One region of the Bacillus lumedeiriae genome, then DNA from elsewhere that is predicted to be linked to it. Evidence: riboswitches for the same ligand, from Rfam matches in the RefSeq annotation. Region 1 holds a riboswitch; each other region holds the start of a gene.

Evidence for each region. Region 1 has a riboswitch for thiamine pyrophosphate ahead of QYG89_RS06445 (ABC transporter substrate-binding protein). Riboswitches for the same ligand answer to the same signal wherever they lie in the genome.
Region 2: it holds a riboswitch for thiamine pyrophosphate, as region 1 does, so the genes downstream of both, thiW (energy coupling factor transporter S component ThiW) here and QYG89_RS06445 (ABC transporter substrate-binding protein) in region 1, are expected to answer to the same signal.
Region 3: it holds a riboswitch for thiamine pyrophosphate, as region 1 does, so the genes downstream of both, tenA (thiaminase II) here and QYG89_RS06445 (ABC transporter substrate-binding protein) in region 1, are expected to answer to the same signal.

Annotation. Positions count from the first base shown of each region.
Region 1 covers NZ_JAUIYO010000003.1:59,854-64,002, reverse strand. Annotated here, with positions in the region: gene QYG89_RS06455 (NupC/NupG family nucleoside CNT transporter) at 1-6, shown strand, start outside; gene QYG89_RS06450 (sulfite exporter TauE/SafE family protein) at 113-856, opposite strand; TPP riboswitch at 1,188-1,294, shown strand; gene QYG89_RS06445 (ABC transporter substrate-binding protein) at 1,399-2,328, shown strand; gene QYG89_RS06440 (3-oxoacyl-ACP reductase) at 2,318-3,079, shown strand; gene QYG89_RS06435 (ECF transporter S component) at 3,160-3,744, shown strand; gene QYG89_RS06430 (ABC transporter ATP-binding protein) at 3,744-4,149, shown strand, end outside.
Region 2 covers NZ_JAUIYO010000002.1:34,256-38,404, reverse strand. Annotated here, with positions in the region: gene QYG89_RS03755 (ABC transporter ATP-binding protein) at 1-466, opposite strand, end outside; gene tenA (thiaminase II) at 459-1,133, opposite strand; TPP riboswitch at 1,360-1,463, opposite strand; gene QYG89_RS03745 (hypothetical protein) at 1,613-1,990, shown strand; gene thiW (energy coupling factor transporter S component ThiW) at 1,984-2,481, opposite strand; TPP riboswitch at 2,545-2,653, opposite strand; gene QYG89_RS03735 (superoxide dismutase) at 2,899-3,777, opposite strand; gene menC (o-succinylbenzoate synthase) at 3,991-4,149, opposite strand, start outside.
Region 3 covers NZ_JAUIYO010000004.1:18,929-23,077, forward strand. Annotated here, with positions in the region: gene QYG89_RS07715 (S-layer homology domain-containing protein) at 1-1,570, opposite strand, end outside; TPP riboswitch at 1,737-1,841, shown strand; gene tenA (thiaminase II) at 1,950-2,636, shown strand; gene QYG89_RS07725 (S-layer homology domain-containing protein) at 2,785-4,149, opposite strand, start outside.

The DNA of each region.
Region 1 (4,149 bases):
ATTTAGACAGGAGATTCCCCTGTCTTTTTTATATCCAGAGGACAAAATGAAAACTTTATAAGGATATTCCGCATTTTGTGAGTCGATCTTATTATGAGAACAGACGGCTAAACTAAAAGAACAACAACATTCCGCTGACTGCAGGAGTTGCCACCATGGCTGTTTTTAAAATGGCCTTTGGCACAAGGTTCGTGAATTTAGCTCCAATGTAGGCGCCGAGCATGGTGCCGATTAGTACTTGTACTAATAAAGTAACGTCTAGGAATCCTTCTGTTGTAAAGCCGATGCCGCCTCCTATGGCGATAGGGACGATCACGAGCATAGTGGTTCCGACCGAATGGCGGATGGACAGTCCTAAAAAGGTGAGTAGTCCCAACTGGATAAAAGGAGCTGATCCGATCCCGAATGTGCCGGAGAGAATCCCTGTTATGATGCCTAATAGGGCTGCTTTGATAATGAAAGCAGGTTGGGTAAATGATTGTTCTGCTTCTTGTTTGTTTTTTAAGAAAAACAAACGAAAGACTAATAGGAGAGCGGAAAGAACCAACATGCTTCCTGTTAAGTAATGCATATCGTTTGTTGGGATCATGGAAGAGATCTTTGATCCAGCAAAAGAACCTAATGCTCCAAATACTCCGACTAATAATCCAGTCTTTAGAGCGATATTTCCTTCTTTATAATGGCTGATTGTTCCTGACAAGGTTGTAAAAGCCATGGCTGTTAAAGAAGTAGCTAATGCGATATGGATAGGAATTTTAAAGAGCAGGGTTAAAATCGCAATGATAAATCCGGCACCGCCTGCTCCGATGAATCCAACAATGGCTCCTAAAGCCAGCATGGTAAGTATAATCGTCATTGATGTCACTCCATCTAATTAAGAATGTGATAATGAATGTCTACAGACCATTGTAACATGATCGTATCATCTGATTTTAAAAGAAGGCTCTGTTCATGATGATTGTTTAATGGAGTGAGACTCCTGCGGCAATTAACAAGGGGACAAGGCCTGATCATACACAAATTATTGAAAGAGCAAATAAGAGTCGTCTTCTAAGTTGAAAACATATAACTAATCATCGCTTAGACAGCTTATTATGTTGAATTATTAAAAAATTTAAAATTATTTGTCAATTATTAGGGACAAATACAATTTTGTATGATAATCTAAAGATACAGTAAAATAAAATGAAATTCACTAGGGGTGCCTGATGGCTGAGAGAAGGAAACAATGTTTCCTCGACCCTCTGAACCTGCTCTGGTTAGTACCAGCGAAGGGAAGTGATGTTGTTGAACGTTAATCCTATTTGGTTAATTGCGGAAGACAGGATCACTTTAAAGTGACCTGTCTTTTTTTGTTGAAAGAGTGGTCATTATCATTGCATATAAGGAGGAAGATTTATGAAAGGTCTAAGGTTTGGTCTGGAATGGTATTTGAATCCGAACCATCTTCCGTTTTTAGTAGGAATCGATAAAGGGTGGTTTGCGGAAGTGAATTTAGAGGTTGAGATGATAGAACCCGCAGAGCATTTTGATGCAATGGACGAGATTTACAAAGGAAGGATGGAGCTGGCTGTTACTGAGCCGCTTCACTTAGTACAAGACCGGCTGCAAAATCATGATGTGATCGGATTTTCTAGGTATTTGCAGTCAGATAGTGGTGTCATGTTTTTGAAAAACAAGGGGATTACAAGGCCGAGAGATATGATTGGCAAGAGACTAACTTACCCGAGCGCTCCTGGACCAACGGGATTGGCTTTTATTAAATCGTTAATCGAGGCGGATGGCGGACAATGTGATGTGCATGATTTAATTCCTGTCAACAAAGGGTTTTATCATACAGATGCTTTAATTAATGATGAAGCGGATATCGCTTTTTCTGTACAACAGCACCATGAATTAATCGAGGCGCAGGAACGCGGGTATGAGCCAGGATTTTTCTCGTTAAAGGAATGGGGGCTTCCTGCGGGAGGGAATTTAATTTTAATTACGTCGAGAGAAGTTCTAAGTAAACAATATCAAGAGATTAACAGATTTACAGGGGTGTTGAAAAGAAGCAATGAATTCATCGGAAACCACCCTGAGGAAGCGAAAGAGATCTATTATCAATTCAAGAAAAAGGACCCGAATGACACAGTCGAAGCAGCGATTATGGATGCTGCGTTACATTGTTTTACAGCTGATTTTTCTATGTCATTGGATTATTTCGATCATTTACAGAAGTGGCTGAAGGAAGTAAAACTGACTGATTCGCTGGTAGATCCTAACGAATATTGGACAAACGAGCTAGTGTTAGAAACATCTAAAGGAGGAAGAAATCATGGAAATTAAAGATCAGGTAGTGTTGGTAACAGGAGCAAGCAGAGGATTAGGGGCAGAAATTGCTAAAGCGTTTGGGCGTGAAGGGGCGCGTGTCATTGTTAACTACTATCAAAGTGAACAGAAAGCGCAGGAAGTGGCACAGAGTATTGGTGATCATGCGATTGCTGTTCAAGCGGATATTACGGATAAAGAACAGGTTCAGAACATGTTTGGCCAGGCGGAACAACATTTTGGACAAGCCGTGACGACAGTTGTTAACAATGCTCTTGTTAACTTTAAGTTTGATGCTGTGAATAAGAAAGATGCGAAAACGATTGCTTGGGAAGATTATGACACACAGTTAGAAGGAAGTGTGAAGGCCTCTTTACATACAACACAGGCTGCTCATGAAGGAATGTCTCGATTGAAGTTTGGAAGAATCATAAACATTGGAACGAACTTAGTACAAAATCCTGTGGTTCCGTATCATGACTACAATACAGGAAAAGCAGCGTTAATCGGGTTTACGAGAAGTATGGCGCGCGAACTTGGTGTAAATGGCATTACCGTAAATATGGTTTCGGGAGGATTGCTGCAAACGACAGATGCCAGCGCTTCGACACCTGATGAAGTATTCGAGCTGATTAAGGAAAGTACGCCGTTACAACGGGTAACTACTCCTGGAGAATTAGCGGACGCCGTTCTGTTTTTCGCGTCACCATGGAGCCGCGCTGTTACGGGGCAAAACTTAGTCGTTGACGGCGGGTTAGTTATGGATTAATAAACAGGACAATTTTCCAGAACGGCTGCTCTCGGCTGTAGATAGGGAACCGATACGAATGTCAGGGAGGGTGAAAAGATATGCAAAAGAAATCATTAACGATAAGAGAAGTGATTTTAACAATCATTATTGCGATCCTATTTGGGGCTGTTTATAAAGTGTGGGGAACTGTTTATACGGCTTCAAGTGCGGTCGTCCCATTTTTAGGCCAAATTGTTTATCCGATGTGGTTTGTGGCAGGCATCGTAGCGGCTTATATCATTAGAAAACCAGGCGTTGCTTTTCTGGCAGAATTTGCTGCTGCTTCAGGCGAGCTTTTATCAGGAAGTCAATTTGGGCTGCCTGTATTGGTAAGTGGGTTTTTACAAGGGATAGGGGCAGAGCTTGTCTTTGCTGCCTTTAGATACAAGCGCTGGGATCTCTCTGTGGTTTTGTTAGCCTCTTTAGCTGCTTGTGCCGGGAGCTTGCTCGGAGATTATGCGATTCGCGGATTTGGTGCAAAAACGTTGTTTATTCAGGTAACAACGATCTTTTTCCGGGCGCTGGGTTCGATTGTCGTTTGCGGGTTATTTAGCAAATGGCTGTCCGACAAATTAGCGAAAACAGGCTCGTTAAATAACTATGAAATTGTTTATTCAAACCAAAAAGTCTGGGGGAATAAATAATGGAGCCGTCTTATCTTGGCTGCAGTGATTTATATGTTCAGTTCTATGAACGTACTGAACCGACCCTTACTAACGTGAACTTATCAATAAAAGAAGGAGAAAAGGTGTTACTTCTGGGTCCCAGCGGATCCGGAAAGAGCACCTTGCTTCAGGTTCTTTCTCGTTTGATCCCAAATACCATTTTTGCTCATATGAAAGGGGAAGTATGGGGACCTGCACAAAAAGGTGTCTTATTTCAAGATCCAGACAGTCAATTTTGTATGCTAAAGGTAGATGAAGAAATCGCGTTTAGTTTAGAAAACAGGGGAATTCCGCCAATTCATATGCCCGAAATGATACAAACAGTAAAAGAACAGGTAGGTCTTGGTGATTTAGAAGGGGAGACGCCTATTCACTCCCTTTCAG
Region 2 (4,149 bases), on a different contig from region 1:
CGCTTAACGACGTACGCAAAAAAGAAACGCGCTGCCTCATGCCTCCTGATAATTCATGAGGAAAGCGATTCTCCATTCCAGCTAATCCGAATTCTTCAAGAAGAGGAACAATCTGTTTCCGGGCTTCTTCTTTATGAATGCCTTTTAATTCAAGGGGCAGGGCTGCATTTTCGAGAACCGTCCGCCATGGCATCAATAAATCCTGCTGAGGCATGTACCCGGCTTTTCCAAGCCTGCTTTCATGTATCTGTCCATTAATAAAAATCTTTCCTTCATCGGGATCTTCAAGTCCGGTAATTAATCTGAAAAGTGTACTTTTTCCTGACCCGCTCGCACCTACAATCGTAATAAATTCCTGATCATAAATATCTACATTTAAAGATTGAAGAATAGGGACAGAGCGCCCCTGCTTTTTTTCTTTATAGGAAAAAGTCACATTCTCAAACTCTAGAACTTTTTTATTCATCTCCAGGCCACATTTGCTCATTGTATGCCATATCCCAGAACATATACTCATAGCGGGTCGTATTTAGAAAGATTTCTTCCAATCGATCAAGCTCTTCTTCACTCTTTCCGGCTGTGTGTTTATCTAATAGTTCGATGCACCATACAGCCAGCTCGCCGAACTCTTTCGATGAGTACATTTTTATCCAGTCACCATACAGCTCATGTTCACTTGCACCTGGAATTTCATTCAGTTCCTTTCCAATCTCCCAGTAACTCCATGCACACGGCAACAGTGCAGAAATCAGCTCAGCAAGGGTCCCATTCTGACTGACATGGAGCATATAATGTGTATACGCAAGTGTAATTGGAGATGGCTTCGCCTGCTCCAGCTCTTCCTCTGAAATACCAAACCTAGCTGCATACTGGCGGTGAAGCGACATTTCGAAATTAAGAGTCTCATTCAATAAGGACGCAAACCTTCCCATCGTCTCCACATCCGTCGCTTTAACAGCTCCAAGCGCAAACACCTTGGAATAATCGATTAAATATAAATAATCCTGAACCATATAAAAACGGAATTTCCGCTGATCAAGCGTTCCATCGCCGATCCCCTTTACAAAAGGATGCTTATGATTTTGCCTCCAGATCGGTTGTAATTTCTCATGTAACCTTTCACTAAACTTCATTGATATACACTCCTTAGAATCTATTAATTGCAATGCCTAACTGCCTAGAAATGCGTATAGACGTTTGTTCATACATTTGCATGCGTTGTGCATCATTCCGGATTTTTTGTTCACACTTTTAAACCTTTATCCATCGTTAGAACAATAAAAAAACTGCTTCTCACAGGGAGAAGCAGTTTTATAAGTTCTTATTTTGCTGCAATGACAAAAAGAATTGCAGCTTAACATACTCACAATGCCTCTTCCCTACGCTGGCATGACCCAGTTCAGGTAATAAGGGTTAAGGTATTTCACCTTTCTCAGCTTATTAAAGCACCCCCAAGGATCAAACTATTTAATTAGACTTTACTTAGTTGTAACATACTTATAGCCTTACATCAATAAAATTCTGAATTTTTAAATAAATTAAAGCGATCATTTTATTTATCATTCACATGTATATTAATAGAAAGTTCATTTGCGGAAGGAGCTATGCTGCTGTGTATTATTTTTATCCGTATGGGCGTCCCTATGCTACTACATTTACAAATTATGATCTTCACCAAGCATTCATAAGACCTTATCCTACAGTCAATACAGTCTTCTTTAAACAGTCTGCCCAATCAATGAAAAGGCTCTTGAATGAAACAACTCTGCTTCTAAACAAGATAACGACTGACAATGATTTTGCCTTTCGCTTAATGGCTGCTGCTCAATCTTCTAACCGACAAGAAGTAGAACGGCTCATCCGATCGTCCGGAATGCTCACAAAAGCGGCTATTTCTTTTAATCCAGATTTTTTTCGGCTTGAACTACAAACAGATTCAGGGAATTTGCAATGTTGTAAGCTGGCCGTTTCGATTCGTTGGAATCAATGATTAGGACGATATTTCCAGACTTTCATTTTGACGATCCGTTTCACTAAAACAAGGCCAATCAATGATCCGGAAAGACTGCTGACAAGAAACGCAGGCAAAAAGAAAAAGGCGCCGACTGTCGTTCCCATCAAAATTTTTGCATAAGGCACAGCGAATAAAGAAGCAATTAGTCCCGTACCAGTTATTTCTCCAATAGAAGCCCCCCAAGCATGTCTCGTTTTTTGATAAATATATCCGGCAAGAAAAGCTCCAATCATTCCGCCTGGAAAAGCTAATAACGAGCCTGTCCCCATAAGGTTTCGAAGCAATCCAGTTACAAATGCGATAATAACCGCAGGCCCTGGGCCGAGCAGCACACCGGCCATCACATTGACCGCATGTTGAACAGGATATGCTTTGGCTATTCCAGCAGGAAACCAAATAAGAGAAGAGCCGAACGTCGCGATGGCCGTAAATAAAGCCATGTATGCCAGTTTTTGCACTTGGTTCATATACATTCCTCCATTATAAAAAGCCGAACCCTTATCTAGGCTCGGCTTTTGTAAGTGAAATAGTTTATGAATATACTACTTTCCTACGCTGGCATCACCCAGATCAGGTTCAAAGAGTTGAAAAACAATTCGCTTTTCTCTCAGCCTTTAACAGGCACCTCTAGTAGCTTTCCTATTAAGTTCATTTTCTATTATAGAATGAATTATATTGAATGGGAAGGTCTTGGCAGTGTAATTTTTCATTTATTGCGACATCTTCTTATATAAAGGCTTTGTTGATTCTCGCCTTCCTCGGGTGGTCCGGGAGCCTCCTCGCCGCTATCGCGCCTTCGAGGTCTCATGTGAACGCACAGTCTCCCGCCTTCCTCCAATCCACAATAGTGATTGACATAACCTATATAAAAAGCATGAGTACGGCTACCTGTGTCTTGCTTCTCTAAACCGTCGGCTTACTTCATCCCAGCAGACAACATTCCACCAGTTCTCTATATAATCCGCTCTTTTATTTTTATATTTTAAATAATAGGCATGTTCCCACACATCAAGAACGAGGAGCGGAACAATATCCCACTGACTTAAGTTTTGATGTTTTTCCGCTTGCAATATTTCCATCCGCTGTGCCTGCGGCGCCCACACAAGGATGGCCCAGCCTCCGCCTTCCACATGCTGCGCTGCTTGTGAAAATTGATTTTTAAATTCAGCGAAACTGCCAAATGAACGGGACATCTCACGCTCTAGCTCTCTTGATGGCTTTCCTCCTCCCTGTGGACACATCACTTTCCAAAAAATCGAATGCAAATAATGGCCTGCACCGTTGAACGCAAGCTCCCTTTCCCAATGTTTAACAAGCTGAAAATCATTCACTTTCCGTGCCTTCGCTAATTCTCGCTCTGCTTTATTTAAGCCATCTACATAGCTTTGGTGGTGCTTATCATGATGAAGCCGCATCGTTGGTTCATCAATATATGGTTCCAGTGCATTGTACGGATAAGGAAGCGGAGGAAGCCGATGACCGCCGATTGGAACTTGTTCCACTCTGTTCTCCTGCCCCTCCGAATCACAATCTGTAAACAGTTTTTCATGAAACTGTTGCCATTCTTGTGCCAATGCCCGAACCTCTTTTTCTACTTTATAACATTCTGTCTCATTAAGCGGCCCTGATAACCACTCGTCAATCTTTTCAATTTGTTCTTCCCAGTTTTTAATGAGTGCAGGATCGATAACTTCATTCTCCCAATTCGATAAATCATCACACCACTTTTTCGCTTCTTGCAAATAATGCTGGTACCGCTCCAACTAAACTCCTCCCTTCACCTGCTATTCTCAACATATGCATGCGCGGCATTTACGTTCTTATCGTCTTTTCCAAGCTTGATTATTTCTGATTCTTCCATTTCAAAAAAGCTGTCTGGCAGCCAACATACAGTTGACTGCCAGACAGCTTCTTAAGTGGGATATCCCTTCATCTCTCCCTGGTTTCTAAAAGCCTGTGCACCGTTCTCCTCAAAATCATAAAGAATGTACTTTTTCTTTCAACGTGAACTTTTTGACTGCTTCCAAATCCATATCGTAGCCAATCCCTGCTTGATCCCTAACTTGTATGACACCACCCTGTACAGTTACTTCCGGCTGAATAATATCCCTCTCCCAATAACGCGAAGAAGCTGC
Region 3 (4,149 bases), on a different contig from region 1:
TGATATTGTTATCTGCAAGAGCTTGGATACTGCCATTTGCCCAATGATTCTTCGTATCTTTAAAGCTTGATGCTCCAGTAGACTTTAACTTGAAGGCTTTGGATAGAATACTTGCCATTTCTCCCCGTGTGATATTTTGATAAGGTTTAAATTCAGTACTAACAAACTCATCAAATAACCCTTCTCTCATCACAGCCGAAATAGACGTATAGCCAGTGATCGTTTTAGGAACATCTGTGAATACCGGACCCGAAGCAGAAGAAGTGTCTAACTTTAATGCTCTCGCAACCATAATCGCTGCCTGTGCCCTAGTAATGTTATGGTTTGGTCTAAAGGTATTATCAGGATATCCGCTGATCACGCCTTTGTTATAAAGGTAGGTAAGCTCATTGTACCCCCAGAAACCAATCCCTAAATCTTTAAAATTTCTTGATAGCAAAGCAAAAGAATACGGGACTTTAGAGGCTCCAGTATAGTTATCAATGCTTATATAGTACGTTCCCTTCGTTACAGCGAACGGAAAGGTTGTGTTCCCAGATGCAAAAGAGCCATAGTCCGTATGGAAACGGTTAATCGTATTTCCTTTTTCGTCATAGATTTTTACATCCCAACTAGAACCAGCTAAATTAGGAATATTCATCACCAAGTTAGTCGTTCTATCCACTTTGAAAGAGTAATAATCATAATCGCCAGAAGAGCTTAATACTCCCTGATATTTATAGTTTAATTGAATAGGATTTGCTTCTTGAAACGAGCCATTCAGTTCTTTTTCAACAAAACTGCTCTCATCATATTGCAGGTTAAAGTGATAAGGGACTTTGGATGCCCCCGTGTAGTTACTAACCCTAATATAGTACGTTCCTGCTGGTAAGCCAATCTGGTCCTTCTTATCCCCAGTGGCAAATGATCCATAGTCTGTATAGAATCTATTCAGATTGGTGCCTTGGGAATTATAAACATTCACGTCCCATGAAGAATTCGTAAGGTTTGGCATTGTGATTGATACATTTCCAGGCTTATCTAGCGTAAATTTATAATAGTCATCATCACTAGATGAACTCAGTACACCTTTATATACATTGTTGACTTTCATACTCGTCGCACTTTGTACATTATTATTGGCTTCTTGCTCATAGAGGTTGCTTTCCTCGTATTGCAGATTAAACGTATATGGAATTCCAGATGCCCCAGTATAGTTGCTGATCCTAACGTAGTATGTTCCCGCAGGTAACCCAATCTGGTCTTTCGTATTTCCATTCGCAAATGATCCATATTCCGTATTGAACGTGTTCAATGTGGTACCTTGAGAATCATACACCCTCACATACCATGAAGAATTCGGCAAGTTGGCCATTGTAATTGAGACATTCCCAGGCTTATTTAACGTAAATTTATAATAGTCATCATCACTAGATGAACTCAGCACCCCTTGATGCTGCTGGTTCACCCCGATTGTCGTCGCTTGTTGCACCGTATTATTCGGTTCTACTTCAGTTGCTGCCATAGCATAAGAGGCACCGAATATTGAAAAAACGAACAAAGCAGTTAAGAATATCAGTCTCTTTAACATTTACTTCCTCCTATAGTAATATTTAATAAAAACACCTCCTATTATAACAATATTAAAAGATGAATAGTAGTTCGAAATACTTATATAAGGAGTGACAGGCACTATACCTATTTGACATTCTCTCTTCTTTTGATATGCTGAAGATAGTATTCTGAAAATTAAATTATTTTTCTGCTAGGGGAGCCTTTGAAAGGCTGAGATAAAAGTAGACTTTAAACCCTTGGAACCTGAACTGGTTAATACCAGCGGAGGGAAGCGGAAATCGCTTATTGACTTATTTGCGTAATCATTAGAAAGCGTACATAGATGCTTTTTGCGAGTAAGCGAAATCCCTTTCCTCCTCAGTTCCCTAAAACAATGAACAGAGGAGGATTTTATTATGCTTTTTACAGATCAGTTAAGACAAGCCACAGAACACAGTTGGAAGTTAAGTTTGAATCATCCCTTTGTCAAAGGAATCGTGAATGGTGATTTGCCGCTCGATACATTTAAATATTATATTCTTCAGGACATTTATTACTTGAAGCATTATGGAAAAGTCCATGCCATGGCCGCCGCACAAGCGGATGACTTTCAACATACCGCGCAGCTTGCTGAAAAAGCGAAGCTGACGGCACAGGCAGAGCTGACCGTCCATCAGGAACATGCAAAAGTATTAAATATTACAGAAGAAGAAATGGAGAATTTCCGTCCTGCTCCTACAGCATACGCTTATACCTCTCACTTATACCGGGCGGCTCTTTCCGGCAGCTTTGCCCAAACACTCGCTGCCCTGCTGCCATGTTATTGGCTATATGCCGATATTGGAAAAGTATATGAAGAGGCTGCACCTGCAGAGCCTATTTATCAAAATTGGATAAAAACCTATGCAAGTGAACGGTTCCAAACATCTACCCAGGAACAAATCGATTTGTTGAATCAGTATGCTGACTCCGCAAGCGAAAAGGAAAAAGAAAAAATCACGGAACAATTTGTCCTTTCCAAAGAATACGAACTCGCTTTTTGGGAGATGTCCTATACAAAAGAAGGATGGCTGTCGGAAAAAAGCAAAGTAGTGATTTCTTAAATAGAGAAGAAAAAGAAGGTATCACCTATTTATGTAGATGTTAGATTTAATAAAGAAAAATCTATGAAAATACAAAAGTAGAGCCAATCATTTTCTTTCAATGACTGACTCTACTTTTCTTTTGCCCTATCACACGTTCAACGACAGCCTACAGTTCTGATGTATACTCGAATGTTTCTTCCCCATCATTGATTGTGTATTTGACTACATTTTTCTTCGTTGCCCAGAGGCCAATTTTATAAGAGATGCCGATTCCAAATCTTTCGCCAGGCTTAATTTCCACAGGAATTTCATTGCTCAACAAATCAGCTTCGCTGTAAACAGTCCTTCTTGTATCCCCTTCATACACTTCCACTTTTTCTACTTTTACTGTCTGACTGCCCATATTGATAAACGAAGTGCTTATGCCTTTGATTTCGTTATTAATGGTAACAGACGCATACGAATTGAATTGCAGCAGCGGTTTATTACTTACAGTAATATAGCTGGAAGCTTGTTTTCCGCTTTCAGTTGTAACCGTAATCGTTGTCGTTCCTTCACTAACAGCAGTGACTGTTCCATCCTGTGCCACTGTTGCAACATCAGGATTGCTTGATGTCCATTGTAAACTCGTCGCAGGTCCCCCAGTCGGTGTAAGAGTCGCTTCCAATTTATACGTCTTGCCTACTTTTAATACGTAACGACTTTGATTAAGCGTAATGCGCTCTTCTTTAAAATATTTAATGGCTGCTTCTGCTTCTTCGAGTGTCGTTAAACCTTGTATTTCTGCGTCTTCTTTAATAGCAAGAACTTTATTCACTAGTGCGCGCGCGTTTGTAACAGCCTCTTCATCCTGGAGAGTAACTTTTTCCGGCAGTGCAGCGATCGCTGCTTCTGCCTCCTTCACTGCAGGTGTAAGCGCATCATACTCAACTGAAATGGTGTATTGAACACCTTCATGCGTAAATGTAACTTCATTCTGACCATGCACAAGTTCATGTTCAAGATCGATTTCTACTGCTTCTTCCTCTTTAAATTTCACTGAAATCGTGTGTTCATCCACAATATTCACCGTGTCAATCACTCGTTTTGGCTCAGAAACCGTGACCGTTATGTCCATGATGACCGCTTTGTTGCCAGTCACGTCAGTCGCTTTATAGGTGATCGTGTAGACACCCGGAATTTTTGTATCGATTTTATCAAATGGCTGACCATTTTGATTGGTGATGACACTCGTTACTTTTACAGATTTCCCATTTCTATCTACAGCCGTCACGTCAGGCATGGCAAACTCCGCACCGTATTCAACGTTGAAAGAATGTTCCCCGCTGTAAGTAAACGCAGGTGTCTCCCAATCAATGTTCGGATTCGCCGCGTTGGCGCGATACATAAATATAGCGAATTCACCACGCGTTACATTTTGCACCGCTCCGAATCGATCAGGTGTCTTTCCTTTCGTGATTCCATGTTTCACAAGCGCATCCACGTATTCGTCCCATCTGTCACTGACATCGACGAATTCATTTTGAACACC